3 regions of the Bradyrhizobium sp. USDA 376 genome follow, and region 2 is predicted to be linked to each of the others. Evidence: predicted binding sites of a transcription regulator. Region 2 holds the regulator's gene; each other region holds the start of a gene.
What was found. The regulator LexA, encoded in region 2, represses DNA repair genes until DNA is damaged. The targets are predictions, from matches to a motif close to TGTTCNNNNTGTGTTCNG.

Region 1 (3,943 bases), 2.0 Mb from region 2:
CCCCGATGCGTGCGGCGATGCGGTCGATCAGCGCGGCGAGCTCGTCATTGTCGTGGACATGGGCATCGAGGTCGCGCTGCTCCTGCACCACGATCTCGGTACGGCTCGCCGACAGCCGCACCATGTCGAAGCCGAAACCGGGATCCAAGGGATCGGCGAGCGCATCGAGACGCTCCCGGAACAGACGGTCGATGACCGCGCTGCGCGTCACGGGACGCCCGGTCTCAACCATGATGGCGCGCACCACGCCGTCGGTGCGGAAGAAGGCGGCCTCCAGCCGCCGCGCGCCCTTGCCCTGTTTCTCCATGGACGCAATCAACGTGTCGGCGAGCCGCGACAGCGTCATCGCAATCATGGTGTCGGTCGCGATCGGCTCGGCAAAGCGTTTCTCGACGATGTAATCGGGCAATGGCTTGCGCGGATTGATCGGCGCATCGCCCTGGCCCAGCGCACGCGCGAGCAGGGTGGAGAACCGTGCACCGAACCGCGCCGTGATCTCGCTCGGCGTGCGCGAGGCGACATCGCCGATGGTCTTCAGGCCGGCACGGCGCAGGCCGGTGGTGATGGCCTCGCCCGCACCGAGCGCGGAGACCGGAAATGGACTGATCGCCTCCGCCTCCCCGCCGTCGGCCACGATGGTGCCGGATGCCTGCCGCGTCAGCGTGCGCGCGCAGACCGAGGTGCCGGCGATCGCCGCACTGACCGCAAAGCCCTGACGTGCGAGGGCACGAACCAGTGTCTGCAGCAGCGCCGCTTCGCCGCCGAACAGGTGCGCGCAGCCGGTGATGTCGAGGAACAGCCCGTGCGGCGGATCGAGCGCCACCAGCGGCGTGAAGCGGTCGCACCAGTCGGCGATGTCGCTGAGCGTCTTCGCATCGGCCACGACATCGGCGTCGAACACACGCAAGTCCGGACACATCGCCCGCGCATTGGCGAGCGGCTGGCCGATATGCAGACCCAGACGGGACGCCGCATCGTCCAGCGCATGGATCACCAACGCGTTGTTGTCCTTGATGACGACGACGCTTGGCTCATGATTGGCCTTACCCAGTCCGGCGCTGCCAAGGAACCGCTGGATCCGGTCGATGGGCAGGCGCGGCAGCCACAGGCTGAGAATACGTCGAGGGTTCACTGAACTGGCACTCATCACAATTCCATTCCATGATCCACCGGCCGCACGGGCCATGACGATTGCGCAAGAGCTCGGCATCGAAGCGCGGCGCGCCCCAAACACTCCATGCTGAGCCCGGCGGCGAATGCGCCGCGCGCAGCATCCATCGCGTCTCCGCAGTCGAAGGCAGCGGCTGCGCGGCCATGCGCAACACGAGGCCGGTAACGCCCGAACCTTGCGCGGCCAGCGTCAGCTTGCGGCTCGCTACGAGATCGAACTGCCTGATCTCGCCCCAGAGCTCGAGCACGACGGCGCCGAGCGCATCGCAGGCGAGCGCATCGGCCGAGGTGCGCAGCGCGCTCTCGACATCGGCGGCGCGCACTATCACCACGCGGCGCGGATCGAGGCCGAGTTCGGATAGCCCGCTCATCGACAGCGCGCCGGCCTCTAACTCCGAAAAATCCTGCCGCACCCACAGCAGCGGCCGACGCGCGCTCACGCGTCCCGCAAGGCCCATGACAAAGCCCGTCGCGGCCGCGCCCTGGCGCCCTTCGCAAAACACCTCATGGATCGCCGCACGCGCGAGCCCGCCCTTCAGCGCGCTGTCGGCCTCACCATGGCCGAGCGCGACGCGCTCGTGCTGATGCACGACCTCCGCGGTCTCGATGCGCTCGATCTGGCCGCGCAAGGTCGCAAGCGCGCTCATACGTGCGCCGCTCATGCTCGCCGCTCCTTCAGGAATTGGTGCCGTGGTCTTCAAAAGAAGAACCAACGGCTGGCTCATTTGTTCATGATATGTTCTAATATAAAGCTAACGGCGGCCGGAGAGTCAATCCGAATTGGCGGGCCAGGGATTCATGAGCTGAATCAAAGGGATTCCAGGATGGACGTACAACGCAAGCTGGAGATTCTGGCGGATGCAGCCAAATACGACGCGTCCTGCGCCTCGAGCGGCACCGAGAAGCGGGATTCCAGCGACGGCAAGGGCATGGGCTCGACTGCGCCGGGCATGGGCATCTGCCATTCCTACGCGCCGGATGGACGCTGCATCTCCCTGCTCAAGGTGCTGCTGACCAACGCCTGCAATTACGATTGCCTCTATTGCGTCAACCGCGCCTCCTCGAACGTGCCGCGCGCCCGCTTCACCATCGACGAGGTGGTCAAGCTGACGCTCGACTTCTACCGGCGCAATTACATCGAGGGCCTGTTCCTCTCCTCCGGCATCATCCGCAGCCCCGACTACACCATGGAGCAGGTGGTCAGCGTCGCGCGAAAGCTGCGCGAGGAGCATCACTTCCGCGGCTATATCCATCTCAAGACCATTCCCGAGGCCGACGACGCCCTGATCGCGGAAGCCGGCAAATATGCCGATCGTCTCTCCATCAACATCGAGATGCCTGAGGAAACGAGCCTGCAGCAATTCGCGCCGGAGAAGGATGTCCGCGCGATCCGCCGCACCATGGGCCGGCTGCGGCTGAAGCTCGACGAAACCGAGGAAGATCGCAACGCGAAGACGAAGGCAAAGCCGCAGCGCTTCGCGCCGGCCGGACAGAGCACCCAGATGATCGTCGGCGCCGATACGGCCTCCGATCACACCATTCTCCACACCAGCGCCAATCTCTACGGCTCATACCGGTTGCGGCGTGTCTATTACTCCGCGTTCAGCCCGATCCCCGATGCGAGCCGCGCGCTCCCCCTGCGCGCGCCGCCCTTGCTGCGCGAGCACCGGCTTTACCAGGCCGACTGGCTGATGCGGTTCTACGGTTTTGACGTCGGCGAGATCGTCGACGACAGCGCGATGCTGCCGCTCGACATCGATCCAAAGCTCGCCTGGGCGCTGCGCCATCGCGACCGCTTTCCGCTCGACGTCAACCGCGCCAGCCGCGAGGAGCTGCTGCGCGTGCCGGGCTTCGGCACCAAGGCGGTCGAACGCATCATCGCAACGCGGCGCACCACCACGATCCGCCTCGCCGATCTCGCACGGCTGCACGTGCCCAAGCACAAGGCGCTGCCGTTCATCGTCCTCAGCGATCACCGCCCCTCACCGCATCGGCTCGACGCTGCCGGGCTGATCGAGCGGTTCAAGCCGAAAGCAACGCAACTGGGGTTTGGCTTCTGATGCAGTACATCATCCTCGACACCGAAACCGATTTCGACGGCTGGCGCAAAGCCGCGCGCAGCCTCGTGCTTCACCACGTGCAGCCCAGCGATGTCACCTGGACCGTGAAAGGCGGCGAAGCGGAGTTGTTCGCACCGCCCGCGCCGTCTCCGATCCTCGAGGTGAACGACGGCACCTTCAACGTATCAGCAAAATTCGTCGAGCTCGCCAAGGCCGCGATCCTGCATCGCGATGGCGAGCGCTTTGCGATGCTCTATCGCCTGCTATTCCGGCTGAAGGACAATCACGACCTCATCGAGGTCGCGACCGATCCTGATGTTACGCAGGTCACGGCGATGGCAAGAGCCGTCCATCGCGACGAACACAAGATGCATGCCTTCGTGCGCTTCCGCGAGATCGGAAGGGAACGCGCAGCGCATTACGTCGCCTGGTTCGAGCCGGAGCACCACATCGTCGAGCTTGCAGCCCCATTCTTCGCCAAGCGCTTCGCCGACATGCCCTGGTCGATCCTGACGCCGGATCTTTGCGCGCATTGGGACGGTCACGCGCTCTCGTTCACGCCGGGCGTCAGCAAGAGCGAGGCACCGGGCGAAGACCGGCTGGAGGAAACCTGGCGGCGTTACTACGCCAGCATCTTCAATCCGGCCCGGCTCAAGGTGAAGGCGATGCAGACGGAGATGCCGAAGAAATACTGGAGGAACCTGCCCGAGGCT
Region 2 (3,943 bases):
CGTTGCCGGTCAAGGCCAGCATCGCGCGCGCAATTTCGTCCTGGCTATCCGCAGGAAGCTGCCGCACGGCCTGGAGCGCTTTTTCGAGCAGTTTTGTCATTGACGGAAGATAAGCCGCGCCTGCGCCAAAAGGAAGTGTGGCTTCTCGCTCCATTGAGGAGCCCTTTTGCTTCAGCCTCTCCGCTCGGCTAGAACCCTGCCAACCGAGTCCTTCGATTGTTGCGGGAGTTCACCGTGGCCCTGATGCCGGTATCCGATGCGCTTGCCGCCGTGCTCGCGGGTGCAGAGCCTCTGGCCGAAGAAACGGTCTCCCTCGACCAAGCCTACCACCGCGTGCTCGCCAGCGACATCGCGGCGCGGCGCACGCAGCCGCCGCAGGCGATGTCGGCGATGGACGGCTATGCCGTGCGTGCGGCCGATGCGGCGACGATCGATTCCCGGCTGATGGTCATCGGCGAGGTCGCGGCCGGGCGGCCGTTTGCCGGGTCGGTCGGCGCCGGCGAAGCGGTCCGGATCTTCACCGGCGGCGTCGTCCCCGCCGGCGCGGACGCGGTCGTGATCCAGGAGGATACGGTCGCGGACGGCAAGCGCATCACGATCAAGGAAGCAGCGATTCCAGGACGGCACATCCGGCGCGCCGGGGTCGACTTTGCCGAGGGCGACGTGCTGCTGCGCAGGGGAACCCGGCTCACCGACCGCGACCTGGCGCTCGCTGCCGGGATGAATCATCCGCACCTTCCCGTCCAGCGCCGTCCGAAGGTCGCCATCCTCGCCACCGGCGACGAACTGGTGATGCCGGGCGCGACACCCGGCCCCGCCCAGATCGTCTATTCCAACGGCTATGCCCTGCACGCACTCGCCCGCCAGGAGGGCGCCGATACCGTCGACCTCGGCGTGGCCGCCGATACGCTGGAAGCCACCACCGCCGGGATCCGCCGGGCCCGCGAGAGCGGCGCCGACATCCTGATCACGACCGGCGGCGCCTCGGTCGGCGACCACGATCTGGTCCAGCAGGCGCTCAAGGCCGAGGGGATCGCGATGTCGTTCTGGAAGATCGCGATGCGGCCGGGCAAGCCGATGATGCACGGGCGGCTCGGCACGATGCGCGTGATCGGCCTGCCCGGCAATCCCGTGTCATCCTACGTCTGTGCTTTCCTGTTCATGGTGCCGTTGATTCGCGCGCTGTCGGGCCGCACCGTGATTCACCATCGCCGCGAGCACGCCGTGCTTGGCCGCGACCTCGATGCCAACGACCAGCGCGAGGATTATCTCCGCGCGCGCCTGGAAATGCGCGACGACGGCACGCTGATCGCCCTTCCCGTCAATCATCAGGATTCCTCACTGCTTGCGAATCTCGCTGCGGCACAGGTACTTCTCGTGCGCGCGCCGTTCGCGCCGAAGGCCGACGCCGGCTCGCCTTGCGAGGTGCTGCGCCTGCCCGTCTGAGCTGCACGGCCACACGCGTTCCGCGAACTTTGCCTTGTTCACGGTAAATTAAGCAGTTGCGGAACATGTATCGAACATATAGTGTCCGTTCATGATTTGTTTCGAGCATGCAGCGACTTATCGCTGAACCCAGCGTCTCGGAATCGAACGACATCAACCGGGGGATTTGGTCGAGATGTTAACGCGCAAACAATACGAGCTTCTGCGATTCATCAGCGAGCGTCTGAAGGAAAGCGGCGTGCCGCCCTCCTTCGACGAGATGAAGGACGCGCTCGACCTGCGCTCCAAATCAGGCATCCATCGCCTGATCACCGCACTCGAGGAGCGCGGCTTCATCCGGCGCCTGCCCAACCGTGCCCGTGCGATCGAGGTCATCAAGCTGCCCGAGCTCCAGGCGGCTGCCGGCAACCGCCGCGGCTTCACGCCGAGCGTCATCGAAGGCAATCTCGGCAAGGTGCGCACGACGTCCAGCCCGTCCGCTGACGAAGGTGAGCGTCCCGTCGCCGTGCCCGTCATGGGCCGTATCGCGGCCGGCACGCCGATCGAGGCGCTGCAGACCCGCAGCCACACCATCAGCGTACCGCCTGACATGCTCGGCGCCGGCGAGCACTACGCGCTCGAGGTGCGCGGCGATTCGATGGTGGAAGCCGGCATCCTCGACGGCGACATGGCGCTGATCCAGCGCAACGAGAGCGCCGACACCGGCGACATCGTGGTGGCGCTGATCGACGACGAGGAAGCGACGCTGAAGCGCTTCCGCCGCCGCGGCGCGTCGATCGCGCTCGAGCCCGCCAACGCCGCCTATGAGGTCCGCATCCTGCCGCCCAACCGGGTGAAGATTCAGGGCAAGCTGATCGGCCTGTACCGGAAGTACTGAGCTGACATCGCGATTTGACACGCGTTGGAGCGGATGATTGTCCGCTCCGGCTGGATAGTCTTTCTGGTTCTGCACAGATTATCCGGCCACCTCTCCCGCGCTAGATCCTCGGCACGCCGCGCAAAGCACGCATCGCTTTGCGGGCCTTTGAGAAACCGAGGAGACAACCATGCGCAAAATCGTCTTGAGCATCGTCACGATGGCGCTGATCGCAGCGGCGGCGTCACCGGCCGTCGCCGCGCGCTCGCATCATGTCCGCAAGACGGAGCCGGCGACGACGAGCGAGCAATTCCGCAACGCACGCGGCGCCGTTGCACAGCCGTCGCAACCCGCCTGGCCGTATTCGGGCTGGTCGGCACCTGCTGGCCGCTGAAGAAGAAGCACGCCCAATGCACGGGGGTTTGTTCCTCGTGCATCTGAAAAAGATATTGTGATGGCGACGTGCGGACCCAAAGCCGCAGATTTGCCCACAACCAAGCAGACCGTTGTATGCTTCCACTCTGATAGAGGCCTGCGCCTCGAAAAGAGACGTGGGTTGCTATCTTCGAATGAGGAGCACCCCGATGTGTGACTACAGCCTGCACGCCGTCGCGACGCGTCCCGCCGAAGTCGGAGAGACGATCGTCACGACAACCTTCCGCGGCACCTCGACGCGTGGCTTCGCCTCCGAAGCCGACATGTCGGTCGCGGTTTGCCTGCTGCCGGGAACGGAGCTCGCTTTCGCCGACAACGTCCGTTACGACAATCGCTGGATCTGGACGCGCACCATCAACTCCCGTGTCGGCAAGTTCGGCAAGATCGATCCGCACATTCCGGATCGCCATCATGATGCGATCGAATTTCCCGACGGCAAATACGTGCTGGTGACTCAGCTCGTCGAAGGCCAGCGCGCAACCGTGCTGCAATTGCCGGTGACCCAGCCGTTGGGCGAGCGCGAGCACAAGCCGCAGATCATCGCCGACAGGCCGACGATCACGCGCCTGCCGATCGGCTGACGTAGCTGCCCCCGGCTCGCGGGTCGGGGCCAGGATTGAAATCGCCATCGCCGGCCGCGGCCGGCGATGGGGTGCGGCTTGCATCTTCGAAAATGCTTTCGCCGATCACCCCCCGCAGTTCTCCGTCGCACGAAGTTTGCGCTGCCCTGCCTGAATTTTGAACGTCCGTTCCGCAGGCAAATGGCCGATGCTGCCAGAAGGCTTGAGGCAGCGGACACGTTCGATGAAGACCTTCATTCGCGTCGTTGAACTCTGGGTGCCCGACCGGACGCGGATGCGGCTGGAATTCGGCGGCGGCCTCTATGGCGAAGGGGTGTCCGCGTTCAAGGCCGCAAGTGAAGAGCTGCGCTTCGGTCGGGATGAGGGGCTTCCCGGCAAGGCCTGGGCTTCCGGCCACCCCGTCATCCTCACCAAATTCGCCAACTCCTACTTCAGGCGGACCGACCAGGCGCTCGCGGCGGGCCTGACCTGCGGGGTGGCGGTGCCGGTGTTCTCAGGTGAATTCCTGCAAGCCGTGATGGTGCTGTTCTGCGGCGACGACGACGCGCATGTCGGCGCGATCGAGCTCTGGCACAACGACCCCGATACCTCCCATGAGATGGGCCTCGTCGACGGCTACTATGGC
Region 3 (3,943 bases), 1.9 Mb from region 2:
GGCTGCAGCGTCATGAGGTCGACGACGTTGACGACGCGGATCTTCAGGTCGGGCAGTGCCTTGCGCAGGAGATCGACGGCGGCGAGCGTCTCCAGCGTCGGCACGTCGCCGGCGCAGGCCATCACCACGTCGGGCTCGGCGTTCGTGTCCTCGTTGCCGGCCCAGGTCCAGATGCCGATGCCGGCATCGCAATGCGTCGCGGCCTCCTGCATCGACAGCCATTGCGGCGCCGGCTGCTTGCCGGCGACGATGACGTTGATGCGGTTGTAGGTGCGCAGGCAATGGTCGGCGATCCACAGCAGCGTGTTGGCGTCCGGCGGGAAATAGATGCGGACGATGTCGGCCTTCTTGTTGGCGACGAGGTCGACGAAGCCGGGATCCTGGTGGCTGAAGCCGTTGTGGTCCTGGCGCCAGACATGCGAGGTCAACAGGTAGTTCAGCGAGGCGATCGGCCGCCGCCACGGCAGATGCCGCGTCACCTTCAGCCATTTGGCGTGCTGGTTGAACATGGAATCCACGATGTGGATGAAGGCCTCGTAGCAGGAGAAGAAGCCATGCCGTCCGGTGAGCAAATAGCCCTCGAGCCAGCCCTGGCAGAGATGCTCGCTCAGCACTTCCATCACGCGCCCGTCCTGCGCGAGATGCACGTCGTAAGGCTCCGTCGGCTCCATCCAGACGCGTTCGGTCGCGTCGAATACGGCATCCAGCCGGTTTGACGCGGTCTCGTCCGGACCCATGATGCGGAAGTTGCGCTCTTGCGCGTTCAGGCGAATGACGTCGCGCAGGAGTTTGCCGAGCTCCCGCGTCGCTTCGCCTGTGACGCCGCCAGGCTGCGGCACGTCGACGGCAAAGCTGCGGAAGTCCGGCAGCTTCAGCTCCTTCTTGAGCAGACCGCCATTGGCATGCGGATTGGCGCCCATGCGCCTGTTACCTTCGGGCGCGAGCGCCTGAAGCTCGGGGACGAGCGCGCCATTCGCGTCGAACAGTTTTTCCGGCTCGTAGCTGCGCATCCAGTCTTCGAGGATCTTCAGATGCGCCGGGTTCTCGCGGCAGCTGGCAACGGGCACCTGATGCGCGCGCCAAAAATCTTCGACCTTCTTGCCGTCGACCTCCTTCGGGCCGGTCCAGCCCTTTGGGCTGCGCAGCACGATCATCGGCCAGCGCGGCCGCTCGACGCTCTTGCGTCCGTCGCGGGCGTGTTGCTGGATCGAGCGGATGCTGGCGAATGCGACGTCGAGCGCGTCCGCCATGGCCTGGTGCATCAATTTGGGATCGTCGCCCTCGACGAACAGCGGCTCGTGGCCGAGGCCGCGGAAGAGGTCGCGGATCTCGCTGTCAGGCATCCGCCCGAGCACGGTCGGGTTCGCGATCTTGTAGCCGTTGAGATGCAGGATCGGCAGCACTGCGCCATCGTGGGCCGGGCTCAGGAATTTGTTGGAGTGCCAGGACGCCGCGAGCGGACCGGTCTCGGCTTCACCGTCGCCGACGACGCAGGCGACGATCAAATCGGGATTGTCGAACGCCGCGCCATAGGCGTGCACCAGCGCGTAGCCGAGCTCGCCGCCCTCGTGGATCGAGCCGGGGGTCTCAGGCGCCGCGTGGCTCGGAATGCCGCCGGGGAAGGAGAACTGCCGGAACAGCTTGCGCAATCCGTCCGCATTGCGCGCGATGTCGGGATAGATCTCGCTGTAGCTGCCTTCGAGATAGGTGTTGGCGACCATGCCCGGCCCGCCATGGCCGGGACCGCAGACATAGAGAATGTTGAGATCCAGCGTGCGGATGACGCGGTTGAGATGGGCGTAGATGAAGTTCAAACCGGGCGTCGTGCCCCAATGGCCGAGCAAACGCGGCTTGATGTGCTCGGCCCGCAAGGGCTCGCGCAGCAGGGGGTTGTCGAGCAGGTAGATCTGCCCGACGGAGAGGTAGTTGGCGGCGCGCCAGTAGCGATCGAGGAGATCGAGGTCGCCGCTCGCGGCGGCCGTTTTTTGCTGGATTGTCATGTTCCTGCCGACCTTCACACAGCGATCGTCACCAACCCGGTTCCGGCGTGATCGATCCGTCGGTCATGAAACGGGATGGCCGTGACGTCGGTGTTGCGGGAGGTCAAAGGCGGCCGCGCGAAGTTTGGGCAGCGCTACTGTGCATGGGGTTGTTTTCGAGTTTTTTGTTTGTGTTCTTGATTTGTTCCTTTTGCGTGCTATCTTGGTTGCATGAGTCCAGCATCCTCTCATGCTCTCAAGCACCCGCCGGTCAAGGCGCCCTCCGAGCCGGCGGGTGCGGACTCTGATTTTCCTGAACTCGCAGTCGCCATCGACCGCCAGCGCAGGCGAGGTCGGGGTGCGCAGTCCAATGCCAGCGGCCGCTACGAGGCCGAGGCGCGCGTCGCCTTCGACGACGGCTGGCAGAGCCTTGAGGATTTGCCGCCGTTCAAGACGACGGTGGCGGTCGACACCTCGCGCAAGGTGATTACCCGCAACGACTCCCCCGACATCGGTTTCGACCGCTCCATCAATCCCTATCGCGGCTGCGAGCATGGCTGCGTCTATTGCTTCGCGCGGCCGACCCACGCCTATCTCGGCCTGTCGCCGGGGCTCGACTTCGAGTCGAAACTGTTCGTGAAGCCCGAGGCGCCTTCGCTGCTGGAGAAGGAGCTCGCAGCCCCCGGCTACGAGCCGCGGATGATCGCGATCGGCACCAACACCGATCCCTATCAGCCCATCGAGCGCGAGCGCAAAATCATGCGCGGCATTCTGGAGGTGCTGGAGCGCACCGGCCATCCTGTCGGCATCGTCACCAAGTCCGCTCTGGTCGTGCGCGACATCGACATTCTCCAGCGCATGGCCAAGCGCAACCTCGCCAAGGTCGCAATCTCCGTGACCTCGCTGGATCCGAAGCTGGCCCGCACCATGGAGCCGCGCGCCTCGACGCCGCCGAAGCGGCTGGAGGCGCTGAAGCAGCTCTCGGAGGCCGGCATTCCCACCACCGTGATGGTCGCGCCGGTGATCCCCGCGCTGAACGATTCCGAGATCGAGCGCATTCTCGATGCGGCCGCTCATGCCGGTGTCAAGGAAGCCTCCTACGTGCTGCTGCGGCTGCCGCTGGAGGTGCGCGATCTCTTCCGCGAATGGCTGATGGCGAACTATCCGGACCGCTACCGCCACGTCTTCACGCTGATCCGCGACATGCGCGGCGGCCGCGACTACGACGCGAAATGGGGCGAGCGGATGAAGGGCACGGGACCGATGGCCTGGACCATCGGCCGCCGCTTCGAGATCGCCTGCGACAGGCTCGCCCTCAACAAGCGCCGCTCCAAGCTGACCACGGATCACTTCGCGCGGCCGAAGCGGAACGGCGATCAGCTCAGCCTGTTCTGATCGGGGGAGTTCTGATCGGGCAAGTTCTGATCGGGCAAGTTCTGATCGGGGACGTGGAAGAGGCGTAGCATGAGCAAGGAACTCAACGTGCCGGTGCCGCGGCTCACGGTCATCACGCTCGGCGTCGGCGACATCCGCGCCAGTATCGCCTTCTACGACGCGCTCGGCTTCTCGCGCCGGCTGAAGGCGACCGGCGAGGCGGTCGCGTTCTACGACACCGGCGGTCCGGTGCTCGCGCTGTTTCACTGGGATCAGCTCGCGGCGGACGCGACCTTGCCGGACCAGCCGAGACCAACGACCTTCCGCGGCACCACGCTCGCCTGGAACTGCCGCGCGCGTGAGGAGGTCGATGCGGTGCTGGCTTTCGCGGTCAGCAAGGGAGCGAGGTTGCTGAAGGCTGCGTCCGAGACCGATTACGGCGGCTATTGCGGCTATTTTGCCGATCCCGACGGCCATGTCTGGGAGGCCGTGGTCGCGCCCGGCATCGAGGTCGGTGAGGACCGGCGGGTACATCTGGCGGAGTAGGGCGGCCGACCTGAATAACGGGAATTATCCGGGGTTCCCGGTTG

Region 1: the regulator LexA is predicted to act here: its motif matches at 1,897-1,914, upstream of ACVJ19_RS22155 (putative DNA modification/repair radical SAM protein).
Region 3: the regulator LexA is predicted to act here: its motif matches at 2,172-2,189, upstream of ACVJ19_RS40645 (PA0069 family radical SAM protein).

What each region holds. Positions count from the first base shown of each region.
Region 1 is NZ_JBSSGN010000001.1:4,749,298-4,753,240, reverse strand. Features, by position in the region: gene ACVJ19_RS22165 (Y-family DNA polymerase) at 1-1,147, opposite strand, end outside; gene ACVJ19_RS22160 (ImuA family protein) at 1,044-1,832, opposite strand; gene ACVJ19_RS22155 (putative DNA modification/repair radical SAM protein) at 1,995-3,230, shown strand; gene ACVJ19_RS22150 (UdgX family uracil-DNA binding protein) at 3,230-3,943, shown strand, end outside.
Region 2 is NZ_JBSSGN010000001.1:6,779,281-6,783,223, forward strand. Features, by position in the region: gene ACVJ19_RS31540 (hypothetical protein) at 1-154, opposite strand, end outside; gene ACVJ19_RS31545 (molybdopterin molybdotransferase MoeA) at 235-1,446, shown strand; gene lexA (transcriptional repressor LexA) at 1,622-2,323, shown strand; gene ACVJ19_RS31555 (hypothetical protein) at 2,493-2,696, shown strand; gene ACVJ19_RS31560 (hypothetical protein) at 2,887-3,318, shown strand; gene ACVJ19_RS31565 (GAF domain-containing protein) at 3,542-3,943, shown strand, end outside.
Region 3 is NZ_JBSSGN010000001.1:8,631,016-8,634,958, reverse strand. Features, by position in the region: gene ACVJ19_RS40650 (phosphoketolase family protein) at 1-2,000, opposite strand, end outside; gene ACVJ19_RS40645 (PA0069 family radical SAM protein) at 2,211-3,374, shown strand; gene ACVJ19_RS40640 (VOC family protein) at 3,444-3,899, shown strand.